Regions from separate parts of the Pseudomonas sp. DC1.2 genome, predicted to be linked through region 1. Evidence: riboswitches for the same ligand, from Rfam matches in the RefSeq annotation. Region 1 holds a riboswitch; the other holds the start of a gene.

Region 1 (7,174 bases):
GTTGGCGAAGGCATCACGGAAAAAACCCGAGACGCGCAAGGTCACGTCCACTCGTGGCCGGTCCAACAGGCTTAGCGGCAGAATCTCGAAATCATCGACCCGCTGACTGCCGGTGGCCCATACCGGACGCACGCCCATCAACGCCATGGCTTGGGCAATATCATCGCCGCCGGTACGCATGGTGGCGGTGCCCCAGACCGACAGCCCGAGCTGGCGCAAATGGTCGCCGTGGTCTTGCAAGTACCGCTCAAGAATCAGGTTCGCCGACTGAAATCCGATGCGCCACGCTGTGGTGGTTGGCAAGTTGCGCACATCCACCGAGTAGAAGTTGCGCCCGGTGGGCAGCACGTCCAGACGCCCACGACTGGGTGCGCCGCTAGGCCCTGCCGGGACAAACCGACCGCTAAGCGCGTCCAGCAAACCGCGCATTTCGGCGGGACCACAGGCGTCCAGACGCGGCGCGACCACGTCACGTAGCCCGTCGATGATCGCGCTCACGTCAGACCAGCCCGTTTCCTTTAAGCGCGAGCCTGCCTCCGGGAGACGATCAGACGATGACGATGTCTCAATCAACATGGTTAATGAAGGGGCAAGCGCTTCGCGAGCAGGCTCGCCCACGTAAGGACCGAGTCCGGTCTGAGGCGGGTTCAACGCCTGCGAGATCAGGTGCGCGGCGAACAGTTCCAGGCGTTCGCGGGTATCGCCTGCCGTGCGCCATACGTCATCGCTGACGGTGAGCAGTTGCGCCGGTTTCGGCCCGACCCAAGGGTCGGCCAGCGCGCAATCCAACGGATCGAAGCCCAAGCAAAACGCTTTGGCCAGCGCCCGCAGCAGGCTTGACTGGGCGCCGCGACCATCGCCCCGTGGAATGCGCAGCAACGCCAGCAAGGTGTCGATACGCAAACGCCCGGTGGGCGACTCGCCAAAAATGTGCAGGCCGTCGCGGATCTGCGACTCCTTTAAATCGCACAGGTAGGTATCCAGCCGCGGCAACCAGATTGCAGCGTCGGCGGCACTGTCGAGTTTTTCATCCAGTTGCAGCTCGCGGTCGATCTGCGTCTCGCGCACCAGTTGCAGAATGTCACGCTGCAACTCACGGGCGCGGCGCGGATCAAGCAATTGCGCTTCGTAATACTCGTCGGCGAGCAATTCAAGGTTACGCAGCGGACCGTAAGTTTCGGCACGGGTCAGCGGCGGCATCAGGTGATCGATGATCACCGCTTGCGTGCGGCGCTTGGCTTGAGCGCCTTCGCCGGGGTCGTTGACGATAAAGGGATAGATGTTCGGCAGCGGCCCGAGCAACGCATCCGGCCAGCAGTTCTCGGACAGCCCGACACCTTTGCCGGGCAGCCATTCGAGGTTGCCGTGCTTACCGACATGGACCACACCGTGGGCGCCGTAGGTGTTACGCAACCAGAAGTAAAACGCCAGATAGCCGTGGGGCGGCACCAGGTCCGGGTCGTGATAAACCGCGCTCGGATCTACCTGATAACCCCGAGCTGGTTGAATACCGATAAAGGTCAGACCCAAGCGCAGGCCCGCGACCATCAACCGACCGTCGCGGAACATTGGATCACTGTCGGGCGGCCCCCAACGCTCCAATACCGCCTGGCGGTTGGCTTCGGGCAGTGCGCTGAACATCAAAAGGTAGTCGTCCAGCGCCAGGCTTTGCTGACACGGCCGCTGATCGAGACTGTCGAGGTCATTAGTGACTCCGCCGAGCAACTGCTGGATCAATGCGGTGCCGCTGTCCGGCAGTTCGGCCGGCACCGGATAACCCTCTTGATGCAGCGCACGCAGAATATTCAGCGCCGCGGCCGGGGTGTCGAGGCCTACGCCATTGCCGATACGACCGTCGCGGGTCGGGTAGTTGGCCAGGATCAGGGCGATGCGTTTTTCGGCGTTGGGCACTCGCCCCAGATCGATCCAGCGCCGCGCCAGCTCAGCAACGAAGTCCATGCGCTCAGGTTGTGGCCGATAGCAGACCACATCGCACTGACCGCGCTCGCTGCGCCAGGCCAGGTCTTTGAAGCTGATCGGGCGACTGATGATCCGCCCGTCGAGTTCCGGCAACGCGATGTGCATCGCCAGGTCTCGCGGGCCGAGGCCTTGTTCGCTGGCGCGCCAGCCGGGTTCATTGTCTTGGGCACAAATCGCCTGAATCACCGGGATGTTGCGACGGAACGGCCGCAGGTGTGGCGCTTCAGGACTGGATTGGGCAAACCCGGTGGTATTTAGAATCACCCCGGCCTCGACCGCATCCAGCCAGTCCTCGACCGCCGCCAGGCAGCCAGGCTCTTTGAGACTGGCCAACGCGATGGGTAAAGGGTTTAGCCCCGCCGCTTGCAAGCGCTGGCAAAAAACATCAATGAAACCGGTATTCGCTGCCTGCAAGTGCGAACGGTAGAACAGCACCGCAGCCACCGGCTGGTCGACTTTCCAGTCCGCTTGCCAATCCTTGAGTTCAGCCAGACTTTTTTGCGGGTGATAAATCGCCGTGCGCGCCAACGTTTGTGGCTCGGCCCAGGCATAGTCTCGGTCCAGCCAGCGATTGGCCAGGCAGCGGAAAAAATCCAGCGCGTTGCTCATGCCGCCCTGACGCAGAAACTGCCAGAGGCGATCGCGATCGCTGGCCGCCACGGTGCTTAAGTCACTGAGTTCGGGGTCAGGACGGTCATCGCCGGGCACCAAAATAAGCTGCACGCCGCGCTCCGCCAGTTCCACCAATCGCTCGACGCCGTAACGCCAATAGCCAATGCCACCGTGCAGCGAGATCAAAATGACTTTGGCGTGGCGCAACACTTCATCGACGTACAAATCGACCGACGCATGGTTCTGAACCTGCATCGGGTTGGCCAGACGCACACTCGGGTAATCGTCGGGCAACTGTTGCGCCGCCTCGGCGAGCAGCGCCAGGCTGGAGTCGCCGCTGCACAGGATCACCAGCTCGGCGGGCGTTTGTCCAAGGTCGGCGATGTTGTCATCCGACACGAAACCGCCGGGCTGAGTCCTGAGCAGGTGCATGGCTTAAACGCTGAGCGCAGCGCGCAGTTGCGCTTCGAGCAGAGCGGCGTCCAGTTCCTGGCCGATCAACACCAGGCGCGTGGTGCGCGCTTCATCGGCGCCCCACTGACGGTCGAAGTGCTTGTCGAAGCGCGTGCCCACGCCTTGGATCAGCAAACGCATCGGCTTGTTCGGGATCGCGGCGAAGCCTTTGACCCGCAGGATGCCGTGCTTGACCACCAACTGGGTCAACGCATCCATCAGCAGGCTTTCGTCGGCTTGCGGCAATTCGATTGAGATGGAGTCGAACGCGTCGTGGTCGTGATCGTCCTCACCGTCGTGGTGATGGTCATGATGGCTGTGACGGCTGTCGATGTGTTCTTCGGAACCCGCGCCGAGGCCGATCAGCACGTCCAACGGCACGCGTCCGCTGCTGGCTTGGATAACTTTCACCGCAGCCGGCAGCTCTTCGGCGACTTCCAGGCGCACGCGGGCCAGGTCTTCAGGGCTGATCAAGTCGGCCTTGTTGAGGATCACCAGGTCGGCGCTGGCCAGTTGGTCGGCAAACAATTCGTGCAGCGGCGACTCGTGATCCAGGTTCGGATCGAGTTTGCGCTGAGCGTCGACCTGGTCGGGGAACGCGGCGAAGGTGCCAGCGGCCACGGCAGGGCTGTCGACCACGGTAATCACCGCATCAACGGTACAGGCGCTGCGAATTTCCGGCCACTGGAAGGCTTGAACCAATGGCTTCGGCAAGGCCAGGCCAGACGTTTCGATGAGAATATGGTCGAGGTCGCCGCGACGGGCCACCAGTTCGCGCATCACCGGGAAGAACTCTTCCTGAACAGTGCAGCAGAGGCAGCCATTGGCGAGTTCATAAACACGCCCGTTGGCCTCTTCTTCAGTGCAACCGATGGAGCACTGTTTGAGGATTTCGCCGTCGATGCCCAACTCGCCGAACTCGTTGACGATCACCGCAATGCGGCGGCCCTGAGCGTTGTCGAGCATGTGCCGCAGCAAGGTGGTTTTGCCCGAGCCGAGGAAACCGGTGACGATGGTGACAGGGAGTTTGGCCAGTGTTTTCATCGGATGCCCTTTGGCAAGGTGGCGGGCATACGGGACGACAATCGCGGCCAACGATGCGCGCGCGGAAGAGTTCGCCACCGGATCACCCCGCCCGGTTGTAGTGAGAATCTGTGACGAGGCAGGTCTCCTGGCTGACGGTGTGCCAGTCGGTTGACTGGCATTTGCTGCGCCTTCCCGTTCGCCCAATGAAGTGGGCTTGCAGTGGCGTGGCAGCGAACATCACCGTTCACAGTTGCGGGGGCAGCCGCGGCATCGACCGCGTTCCCTTCTTAGCTTCGACAAACGCCGAAGAACCTCGAAAGCGCAAGGCTACGCATCGTCTGGGGGCGGGTCAATGTCTTGTCGCGTCCGCGCCGCTACCGTTGCGAGGCTGCTCGCGACAACGTTCCTCCAGTTCGGCGTTGAGAACCCTTGCCAATTGACTCCCCGCCCCCACCCGTGGTCTGCTGTGCGCCTTGTTACGGGTGCCCTTCATAGGGTGAAACGGGAAATCGGTGAATCATGTGCTTTACTCTTAAAGCCATGTCAGTCCGATGCTGCCCCCGCAACGGTAAGCGAGCGAAGAATCAGATCCACTGTGCCGACAACGTCGCATGGGAAGGCGATTCTTGCAGGTTCAGGCGCAAGCCTTGGCCCCTCGTGAGCCCGGAGACCGGCCCGCAACACATCGATAACAAACCCGCGGTGGGCGGGCGCTGTTTGAACTTCTGCATGCCTGTCGCGCAGGGGGTCTTCATGCGCTCTATTCACCCGCTGACAGACCAGAGGGAAGCGCCATGTCGATCATCAGCAGTACAACCAGCCGCACCACTAGCAACACTACAACGCTGAGCCAACGCCTGACCGCCGCTATCGGCGCATCGATTCTCGGTGCCTGCCTGGTGTACTTCGCCGGTTTCTCGCACATTGATGCGGTACACAATGCCGCACACGATACCCGTCACAGCTCCGCGTTTCCGTGCCATTGAGACCTGCCCAAATGATCAAGCGTATAGCGCAAACCGCAGGTTTCACCGGGTTGCTGGCCGCCCTGCTGCTGACTCTGCTGCAAAGCTTCTGGGTGGCCCCGCTGATTCTGCAGGCAGAGACCTACGAAAAGTCCCCAGCGACTGAAACCCATCAACATGCCGAAGGCGCGATGGTGGGCCACACTCACGACGCCGAGGCCTGGGAACCGGAAAACGGTTGGCAGCGCGTGCTGTCCACCACCGGCGGTAACCTGGTCGTTGCGGTGGGCTTCGCGCTGATGCTGGCGGGCCTCTACACTTTGCGCGCCCCCACCCGCACCGCTCAGGGCCTGCTCTGGGGCCTGGCGGGTTATGCGACCTTCGTGCTGGCGCCAACGTTGGGCCTGCCACCTGAGTTGCCGGGCACTGTCGCCGCCGATCTGGCGCAACGACAGACCTGGTGGATCGGTACTGCAGCGTCTACCGCTGCCGGTATCGCCCTGATCGTGTTCAGCCGTCACTGGCTGATGAAAATCCTCGGAGTGGCTATTCTGGCGGTTCCGCACGTGATCGGTGCGCCACAACCGGAAGTCCATTCGATGCTGGCTCCGGAAGCGTTGGACGCGCAGTTCAAAATCGCTTCGCAGCTGACCAACGTAGCGTTCTGGCTGGCCTTGGGCCTTATAAGCGCCTGGCTTTTCCGCCGCAAAACCGACGGTCAATACCACGCATGACGAGTAACCGCGCAGCGCCGACCCTGGTGGTCGGCCTGGGCTGCCAGCGCGGCTGCCCGGTCAGCACGCTACGCGCACTGCTTGATCAGGCGTTACAGGCTCATCAAATCGAATTGCGGATGATCAAGGCCCTGGCCAGCATCGACCTGAAACGCGATGAACCGGGGCTGATAGAGTTGGCCGCGCAGTTGTCCCTGCCATTGATGTATTTCAGCAGCGAACAGCTGGCTCGCTATCAATCACAGTTGAGCCATCAATCACAGATCGCCTTCGAGCGCACCGGTTGTTACGGCGTGGCGGAAAGTGCAGCCTTGGCGTTGGCGGAGCAACTGGTCGAGGCCCCGGCAAAACTGCTGGTATCGCGACAGAAATATGCCCAGGCGACCCTCGCGGTAGCCAGTGCGGCACAACCCCAGCGCTAATCCGCCCTCTCGATCATGAGCAATCTTCATCTGAAGCGTTCTCCACGCCCTTTTTCTTACAGGAACCGACGATGACCGTCTATTTTATTGGCGCGGGTCCCGGCGACCCGGAACTGATCACCGTCAAAGGCCAGAGGCTGATTCGCAGTTGCCCGGTGATCATCTACGCCGGCTCGCTGGTGCCGGCTGCGGTGCTTGAAGGCCACCGGGCCGAACACGTAGTCAACAGCGCCGAGCTGCACCTGAAACAGATCATCGAACTGATCAAAAACGCCCACGCCAACGGCCAGGACATCGCCCGCGTGCATTCCGGCGATCCCAGTTTGTACGGTGCAATTGGCGAACAGATTCGCTACCTGCGCGAGCTCGATATTCCCTTTCAAATCATCCCTGGCGTCACCGCCACAGCAGCCTGCGCCGCGCTGCTGGGGGCAGAACTGACGCTGCCAGACGTTTCGCAGAGCGTAATTTTGACGCGTTACGCCGACAAGACGGCGATGCCGGCGGGCGAAGAGCTGGGCAGCCTGGCGCAACACGGCGCGACCATGGCGATTCATCTTGGGGTCAATCATCTGCACAAGATCCTTGCCGAGTTGCTACCGCATTACGGCGCAGACTGCCCGATCGCCGTGATTCACCGGGCGACGTGGCCGGATCAGGACTGGGTGGTAGGGACATTGGCCGATATCGCCGAGAAAGTTGAAGCGAAAGGGTTCCGACGCACGGCGCTGATCCTGGTGGGCCGGGTGCTTGGCAGCGATCATTTCAGTGAGTCCTCGCTGTACCGCGCGGGGCATGCGCATTTGTACCGCCCTTAGCAGCCTCTTCGCGAGCACGCTCGTTCGCAATTGGGCGCTCGTCAATCCAGGGCGAGCCTGCTCGAGAAGGCATCCTTGAACATCACCCATAAAAAAACGGCGCTCACGGGGCGCCGTTTTTTATGTCGCAGCGAACACCTTAGTAGTAGGCGTTTTCTTTCTGC
Region 2 (7,174 bases), 1.2 Mb from region 1:
GCTGGCGGACTTGAAATCGCGCCTGACCCTGGCGCTGATTTTCCAGATGCGCCCCTTGTCTGACGAAGACAAATTACGAGCCTTGCAGTTGCGCGCTTCTCGGCGTGGTCTGCATCTGACCGATGAAGTCGGGCATTTTATTTTGACCCGGGGCACCCGCAGCATGAGTGCGCTTTTCGAGCTGCTTGAGCGTCTCGATCAGGCCTCCCTTCAAGCTCAGCGCAAGCTGACGATCCCTTTCCTGAAAGAAACCCTGGGCTGGTAAAGACCCTTTTAAAACGGGCTCTGTAGCGGGTTTGGCATATTTCAGGCGCCAAGAAATACGCTTTCCTACGGGGGCGTAGGCTGCGCAAATGTTTTAAAAGGGCTTAAGCGCTTAGATGTAAACGAGAAACCGATAAGTCACATAAAGATCGATTGAATTTGCAAATCAGGTCGATAGCGGGCATAGTCTCGGCTTCTTTACAACTCTCAGCCACGGTCGTGCCCATGCTAAATCGCTTCGCACCCCTCGTGCCTCTCGCACTCGTCACCCTGTTGTTTGGTTGCGCTGCTCACTCTCCAGTGTCCCAGCAAGAGCAGCAACAGCAGGTTAAAAACTCTGCTACCGCCCAGTCTTCCGTTATTTACCAGGAAGAAATGGCCACCGAAAAAGAACTGGCAAGCTTCGCCGATGGCAAGTCTTACCAGCTTCCGGTTCTGGCCGACAGCATCCTTGAACGAGGCATGTCCCTGATCGGTACCCGTTACCGTTTCGGCGGCACCTCTGAAGCTGGCTTCGACTGCAGCGGCTTCATCGGTTACCTGTTCCGCGAAGAGGCGGGCATGAACCTGCCGCGCTCCACCCGCGAAATGATCAACGTGGATGCGCCACTGGTTGCTCGCAACAAGCTCAAGCCAGGTGATTTGCTGTTCTTCGCCACGAATGGCCGTCGCGGTCGCGTCAGCCACGCCGGTATCTACCTCGGTGATGACCAATTCATCCACTCCAGCAGCCGCAAAAGCGGTGGTGTGCGGGTTGATAGCCTAGGCGACAGTTACTGGAGCAAAACCTTCATCGAAGCTAAGCGCGCACTCGCGATGGCGCCCACCGTCGTCACTGCTCGCAAGTAATCGGCCGAATTGTCGTCAGATATTGACGACAAAAGCCCTCTTGGCAAGCGAGTAGGCGGATAGTTTGTAAGGTGAACTTAAAGTCTTACTTGAAGTTTGGCTCATAGGCGCTAGAATCCTGATCTATTATTGATGGCAAACCGCCTGCGCTCTGCGCCGGCGGTTTTGTTTTCTGCCTTCCCGGCAGAAAAAGCCGCAGCCAGATCAGGGTGTTCTGCTTATGACGATGTCGGCCCGCCTCACACTTATGCTCTTGGCAGCGCTGCTCAGCGGCTGTGCCAGCCGAACGCCTCCTCCTGCGCCAGTGGTTCGTGCCCCGCTTGTTTTCGGCTCCTCGCAAGCATTCTCGCCTGAGGCAGAAGACGTGTTGTTTCGCGCCTTGGGTCTCGTGGGTACGCCTTATCGCTGGGGCGGCAACACGCCAGACTCCGGTTTTGATTGCAGTGGGCTGATCGGCTATGTGTACCGCGACGTCGCAGGCATTTCCCTGCCGCGCTCCACCCGCGAGATGATCGTCATGCAGGCGCCGAATGTGGGCAAAGAAGGCCTGCAAACCGGTGATCTGATCTTCTTCGCCACCAATGGTGGTTCTCAGGTCAGTCACGCGGGCATCTACGTCGGCGAAGGGCGCTTCGTCCATGCGCCTGCCACCGGTGGCACGGTGAAGCTCGATAGCCTGTCCAAAGCCTACTGGCAGAAGGCATATCTGAGTGCCAAACGCGTTTTGCAGCCTGAGCATCTGGCACGTAACCCCTAGTCGAGAGTTGCCATGACCGCTCGCACGCTCAACCTCGATGATGCCCTGTATCGCTACGTACTCGACGTCTCCCTCAGGGAAACGCCGTTGCTCAAGCGTTTGCGCGATGAAACTCAGGCGTTGCCCATGGCGCGCTGGCAGGTGGCACCGGAGCAGGGGCAGTTTCTTGCGCTGTTGGTCAAACTCACGGGCGCCAGGCGTTTGCTGGAAGTCGGTACCTTCACCGGTTACAGCGCCCTGTGCATGGCGGCAGCGTTGCCCGATGACGGCTCGCTGATCTGTTGCGATATTGCGGGTGACTACAACGCCATCGCGCTTCGTTACTGGCAGGAGGCCGGGCTTGACGGGCGAATTGAGCTGCGCCTGGCGCCTGCTCTGGACACCTTGGCCACGCTTGAGACGCTCGGTTCGTTCGACCTGATTTTCATTGACGCTGACAAGGCTAACTACCCGTGCTACTTGGAGCATGCGTTGCGTTTGCTACGTGTCGGCGGCCTCGCGGTGTTCGATAACACGCTGTGGAGCGGGAGAGTGCTTGAGACTCATCCGGACAGCGCAGACACCCGAGCCATCCAGGCGCTCAACCTCGCCTTGAAGGATGACGCACGAGTCGATCTGTCGTTATTACCGTTGGGGGATGGGTTGACCCTGTGTCGCAAGCGCTGACGCCAATTAATGTGGGAGCGAGCCCGCCCCCACATTTGCCACGTATTGGCAGTCAGCGTGTTATTTAGCGGCCGAAACCCGCCACACCTTATTCCCCACGTCGTCCGCCACCAGTAAGTCCCCCTGCTGATCGATCACCACGCCCACCGGCCGGCCCATGGCATTTTCGTCTTTGTCGAGGAAGCCGGTCAGTACATCCATCGGCTGCCCGTTGGGTTTGCCGGCCGCGAACGGTACGAAAATCACCTTGTAGCCACTGTGTGGTTTGCGGTTCCAGGAGCCGTGCTGACCGATGAAAGCGCCGTTGGTAAACGGCGCTGGCAGTTTGCTGCCTTGGGCGAAGGTCAAACCCAGCGAGGCCGTGTGAGGGCCAACCGCGTAATCCGGCGCAATGGCTTTTGCAACCAGGTCCAGGTTCTGTGGCGTGACGCGCACGTCGACATGTTGGCCGTAGTAGCTGAACGGCCAGCCATAGAACGCGCCGTCCTTGACTGAGGTGATGTAGTCCGGCACCAGGTCACTGCCGATTTCGTCGCGCTCGTTGACGGCGGTCCAGAGCGCACCGCTGGTCGGTTCCCAGCTCATGCCGTTGGGGTTGCGAAGGCCGGAGGCAAAAATCCGGTGCTTGCCGGTGGCGCGGTCCACCTCCCAAATGGCAGCGCGACCTTCTTCGGCGGCCAGACCGTTTTCGCCAACATTGCTGTTGGAGCCGACGGTGACGTACAGCTTGCTGCCGTCCTTGCTGGCGATGACGTTTTTAGTCCAGTGATGGTTTATCGTGCCGCCCGGCAAATCGACGACTTTGGTCGGCTGCGCAGTGATGGATGTTTCGCCGTCCTTGTAAGGAAAGCGGAGCAACTTGTCGGAGTCGGCGACGTAAAGATCGTTGCCGACCAATGCCATGCCGAATGGCGAGTTGAGATTTTCCAGGAATACGGTGCGCGTTTCGGCGACGCCGTCGTGGTCTTTGTCGCGCAACAGCGTAATACGATTCGCGCTTGGGACGCCGGCACCGGCGCGGCCCATGACTTTCTTCATGACCCAGCCGCGGATGCCAGTGGCGTCATCAGGTTTGGGCGGGGCGTTGGTTTCAGCCACCAGTACGTCGCCATTGGGCAATACGTATAGCCAGCGCGGGTGATCCAGGTTTTCGGCAAAGGCAGCGACCTTCATGCCCTGGGCAGCTTTGGGAGTCACACCATTCGCCCAGCCGACCGCCGGGGCGATGTTCACCGTCGGAATCAGGGTCTTGTTCGGTTCCGGCAGCGTGGGCGACGGTCCGGTGCCGTCCGAGACTTGCAGGCGGGAGGACTCACCGCAGGCGGCGAGCCCTCCGGCGAGGGCGATGACGAAAACGAACTGAGGCTTGAGCATGCTGATCTTCTTCCCTATGAATGCAGTGTCCTATTCATAGAGAAGCGTAGACGTTCGATGGTTCAACCCATTAGCCACGCGCTTCCTTGAACAGTACGGCGATGCCGGGGTGATAGTGACCTGCTTCGTTGCGCAATTTGCGGTAGGCGTAGGGGAAATACCAGGCCACGGCGCAGGTATGTTCTTTTTGCAGGTCGTCGACCATGTCCTGGAGTTCTTCCGGAGTGGCACTGTGCTGGCTCTTGTGGGGTGCAACGAACAGGCAGCCGAGCTTCAGGTCGCTGGCGTGGCTGATACGCTTGGCGTCACTGGCAATGTCCTGAAGGGCTTGCTTGAGGTTCAGGTTGTTGACTCGGGGCCAGCGCTGGGTGGTCTGGAGCCAGGCACGTTCTTCATGGGTAGCGATCAACAGGTCGGTGCGCGCGTTGCGTTCGCCGTCTTCGGTCTGTTTACGGGTCGGGGCCTGTTGCAGTGTGACCATTTCGGCCATCCAGGCCGCCGCCGATAGCAAGCCGAGATTGGCTTTTTCGTCGTGCCAATACGGTGTGTCTGCATCGCCGCGTATGGCGTTGTAGCGGTCGATACAGTCAATCCAGCGTTCCAGCAGTGGACGCAAGAATTCCAGCTTTGGATTGCTGATGATCATGCCTTGCATGGGACTCGTCCTTGTTATTGTGGTGTCGATGTGTGGCTCTTTGATATCACTGCGCTCAGTGTGGCACAAGATTGGCGCCAGTAAATTGATCGACAGCAGTTATTCGCCCAGCGGCGTCCCGTCTTCAATTGACGCTCCACCCCCAACCCTCTAACCTTCGCGGCTTGTTTCAGGTGCTCTGTGGCTGCGGTCGACAGGGTGAAACAGGGAAGCCGGTGAGTGAGTTATGTCTGTCTATGAAAAACCACGATCCCGGCGCTGCCCCCGCAACGGTAAATGAGTGAAGGCTGTGCCTTGAGCCACTGTGCCGTTTGTCGGCATGGGAAGGCGCGCAGTCAGGCGTGATGCCGCTCATGAGCCCGGAGACCGGCCTGATCCATCCAGCGGCATCACGGTGGGCGATGCCAGGCTTTTTGCCGTCTATTCTTGTGCCTGCCCGCCGTTATCCAGCCTCAACGGAGAGCTTCCCATGACCGATACCCCCGACCGTGACGAACGCCATTTGGCGCGCATGTTGCGCAAAAAAGCCGTGATCGATGAACGCATCGCTAATTCGCCGAATGAGTGCGGCCTGCTGCTGGTGTTGACCGGTAACGGCAAAGGCAAAAGCAGTTCGGCTTTCGGCATGCTCGCCCGATCCATGGGGCACGGCATGCAGTGCGGCGTGGTGCAGTTCATCAAAGGGCGCCACAGCACGGGCGAAGAGCTGTTTTTCCGTCGTTTCCCGCAGCAGGTGCGTTTTCACGTGATGGGCGAGGGCTTCACCTGGGAAACCCAGGACCGCCAACGTGATATTGCTGCCGCCGAAGCGGCGTGGGCCGTCTCTCGCGAACTGCTGAGCGATCCGTCGATTGGTCTGGTGGTGCTCGATGAGTTAAACATCGCCCTCAAGCACGGTTACCTCGACCTCGATCAAGTGCTCAGCGACTTGCAGGCCCGTCCACCAATGCAGCACGTGGTCGTCACCGGTCGCGGCGCCAAGCCGGAACTGATTGAACTGGCTGACACCGTCACCGACATGGGCGTGGTCAAGCACGCGTTCCAGGCCGGGATCAAAGCGCAAAAAGGCGTCGAGCTGTGAATACTACTTTATGAAAAACAGTCGTCACTGCCCGGCGGTATTGATTGCCGCGCCGGCTTCCGGTCAGGGCAAGACCACCGTCACCGCCGCACTGGCCCGTTTGCATCGGAATCAGGGGCGCAAGGTTCGCGTGTTCAAATGCGGCCCGGACTTTCTTGACCCGATGATTCTTGAGCGCGCCAGTGGCGCGCCGGTCTATCAGCTGGACATGTGGATGGTCGGCGAGCAGGAAAGTCGTAGGCTGTTGTGGGAAGCGGCGGCTGATGCGGACCTGATTCTGATCGAAGGCGTCATGGGCTTGTTCGACGGTACGCCATCCAGCGCCGACCTGGCGCGACACTTCGGCGTGCCGGTGCTTGGCGTGATCGATGGCACCGCAATGGCCCAAACCTTTGGCGCTTTGGCCCTTGGACTGGCGCGTTATCAGCCGGACTTGCCCTTCGCGGGGGTGTTGGCCAACCGCGTGGGTACGTTGCGTCATGCGCAACTGCTTGAAGGCAGCCTGACGGAGGGCTTGCGCTGGTACGGCGCGTTGTCGAGGGAAACCGGCATCGAATTGCCGAGTCGCCATTTAGGCCTGGTTCAGGCCAGTGAGTTGAATGACCTCGATCTGCGCCTTGATGCAGCGGCCAATGCGCTGGCCTCCAGTTGCGAAGTGGCGCTGCCGCCGGCCGTCGAGTTCGCGGTCCCGGATGTGATCGCTGTCGAGCCGTTGCTCGCGGGTGTGCGCATTGCCGTGGCCCGTGACGAAGCATTTGCCTTCATCTACGGCGCGAGTCTGGATCTATTGCGAGCGATGGGCGCCGAGTTATCGTTTTTCTCGCCGATCCGCGACACCCAGTTGCCGCCCGCCGACAGCCTGTATCTGCCAGGCGGCTACCCCGAGTTGCACCATGTGACGTTGTCACAGAACACCTCGATGCTGAACGCGATCCGTGAGCACCATGCTGCCGGTAAGCCGCTGCTGGCTGAATGCGGCGGCATGCTGTACCTGCTCGATTCGTTGACCGATGTTGACGGCGCGCGTGCAGAAATGGTCGGCCTGCTGGCGGGGGACGCCGTGATGCAAAAGCGTCTGGCGGCGTTGGCCCTGCAAGCGGTCGAGTTACCAGAAGGATTGTTGCGCGGGCACACCTATCACCACTCGTTGACCAGCACGACGCTTGAGCCGATTGCCCGGGGCCTTAGCCCTAACGGTGGGCGCGGCGCGGAGGCGGTTTTCCGGCAGGGGCGGATGACCGCTTCGTATGTACACTTTTATTTCCCGTCCAATCCGGCGGCGATTGCTGCGCTGTTTGCGCCTGACCCTGAGGTCGTTTTCGCAAGCAGACTCGCTCCCACCGGTGAGCAGGTTCTTTGCGTCAGCACCGCTTCACAGGGGGGAGCGGGCTTGCCCGCTAAGAGGCCGTGACCGATAACGCATTCGGTGAAGCCGAACGCGCGGCCGTCTACCGAGCCATTGCCGAGCGCCGTGACATGCGCCACTTCAGCGGCGGAGTGGTTGAGCCCGCGTTACTGCGGCGCTTGC

What was found. A riboswitch is a leader RNA that binds a small molecule or an ion and turns the genes downstream of it on or off. The one in region 1 is predicted to bind cobalamin.
Region 2: it holds a riboswitch for cobalamin, as region 1 does, so the genes downstream of both, cobO (cob(I)yrinic acid a,c-diamide adenosyltransferase) here and RHM68_RS13630 (CbtB domain-containing protein) in region 1, are expected to answer to the same signal.

Annotation. Positions count from the first base shown of each region.
Region 1 is NZ_CP133782.1:3,016,857-3,024,030, forward strand. Features, by position in the region: gene cobN (cobaltochelatase subunit CobN) at 1-3,024, opposite strand, end outside; gene cobW (cobalamin biosynthesis protein CobW) at 3,028-4,089, opposite strand; cobalamin riboswitch at 4,189-4,402, opposite strand; cobalamin riboswitch at 4,535-4,765, shown strand; gene RHM68_RS13630 (CbtB domain-containing protein) at 4,866-5,057, shown strand; gene RHM68_RS13635 (CbtA family protein) at 5,069-5,770, shown strand; gene RHM68_RS13640 (cobalamin biosynthesis protein) at 5,767-6,192, shown strand; gene cobM (precorrin-4 C(11)-methyltransferase) at 6,264-7,010, shown strand; gene nfuA (Fe-S biogenesis protein NfuA) at 7,150-7,174, opposite strand, start outside.
Region 2 is NZ_CP133782.1:1,813,564-1,820,737, forward strand. Features, by position in the region: gene hda (DnaA regulatory inactivator Hda) at 1-265, shown strand, start outside; gene RHM68_RS08235 (C40 family peptidase) at 490-1,113, shown strand; gene RHM68_RS08240 (C40 family peptidase) at 1,334-1,870, shown strand; gene RHM68_RS08245 (class I SAM-dependent methyltransferase) at 1,883-2,536, shown strand; gene RHM68_RS08250 (sorbosone dehydrogenase family protein) at 2,597-3,910, opposite strand; gene RHM68_RS08255 (hypothetical protein) at 3,981-4,565, opposite strand; cobalamin riboswitch at 4,720-4,955, shown strand; gene cobO (cob(I)yrinic acid a,c-diamide adenosyltransferase) at 5,035-5,646, shown strand; gene RHM68_RS08265 (cobyrinate a,c-diamide synthase) at 5,657-7,057, shown strand; gene bluB (5,6-dimethylbenzimidazole synthase) at 7,054-7,174, shown strand, end outside.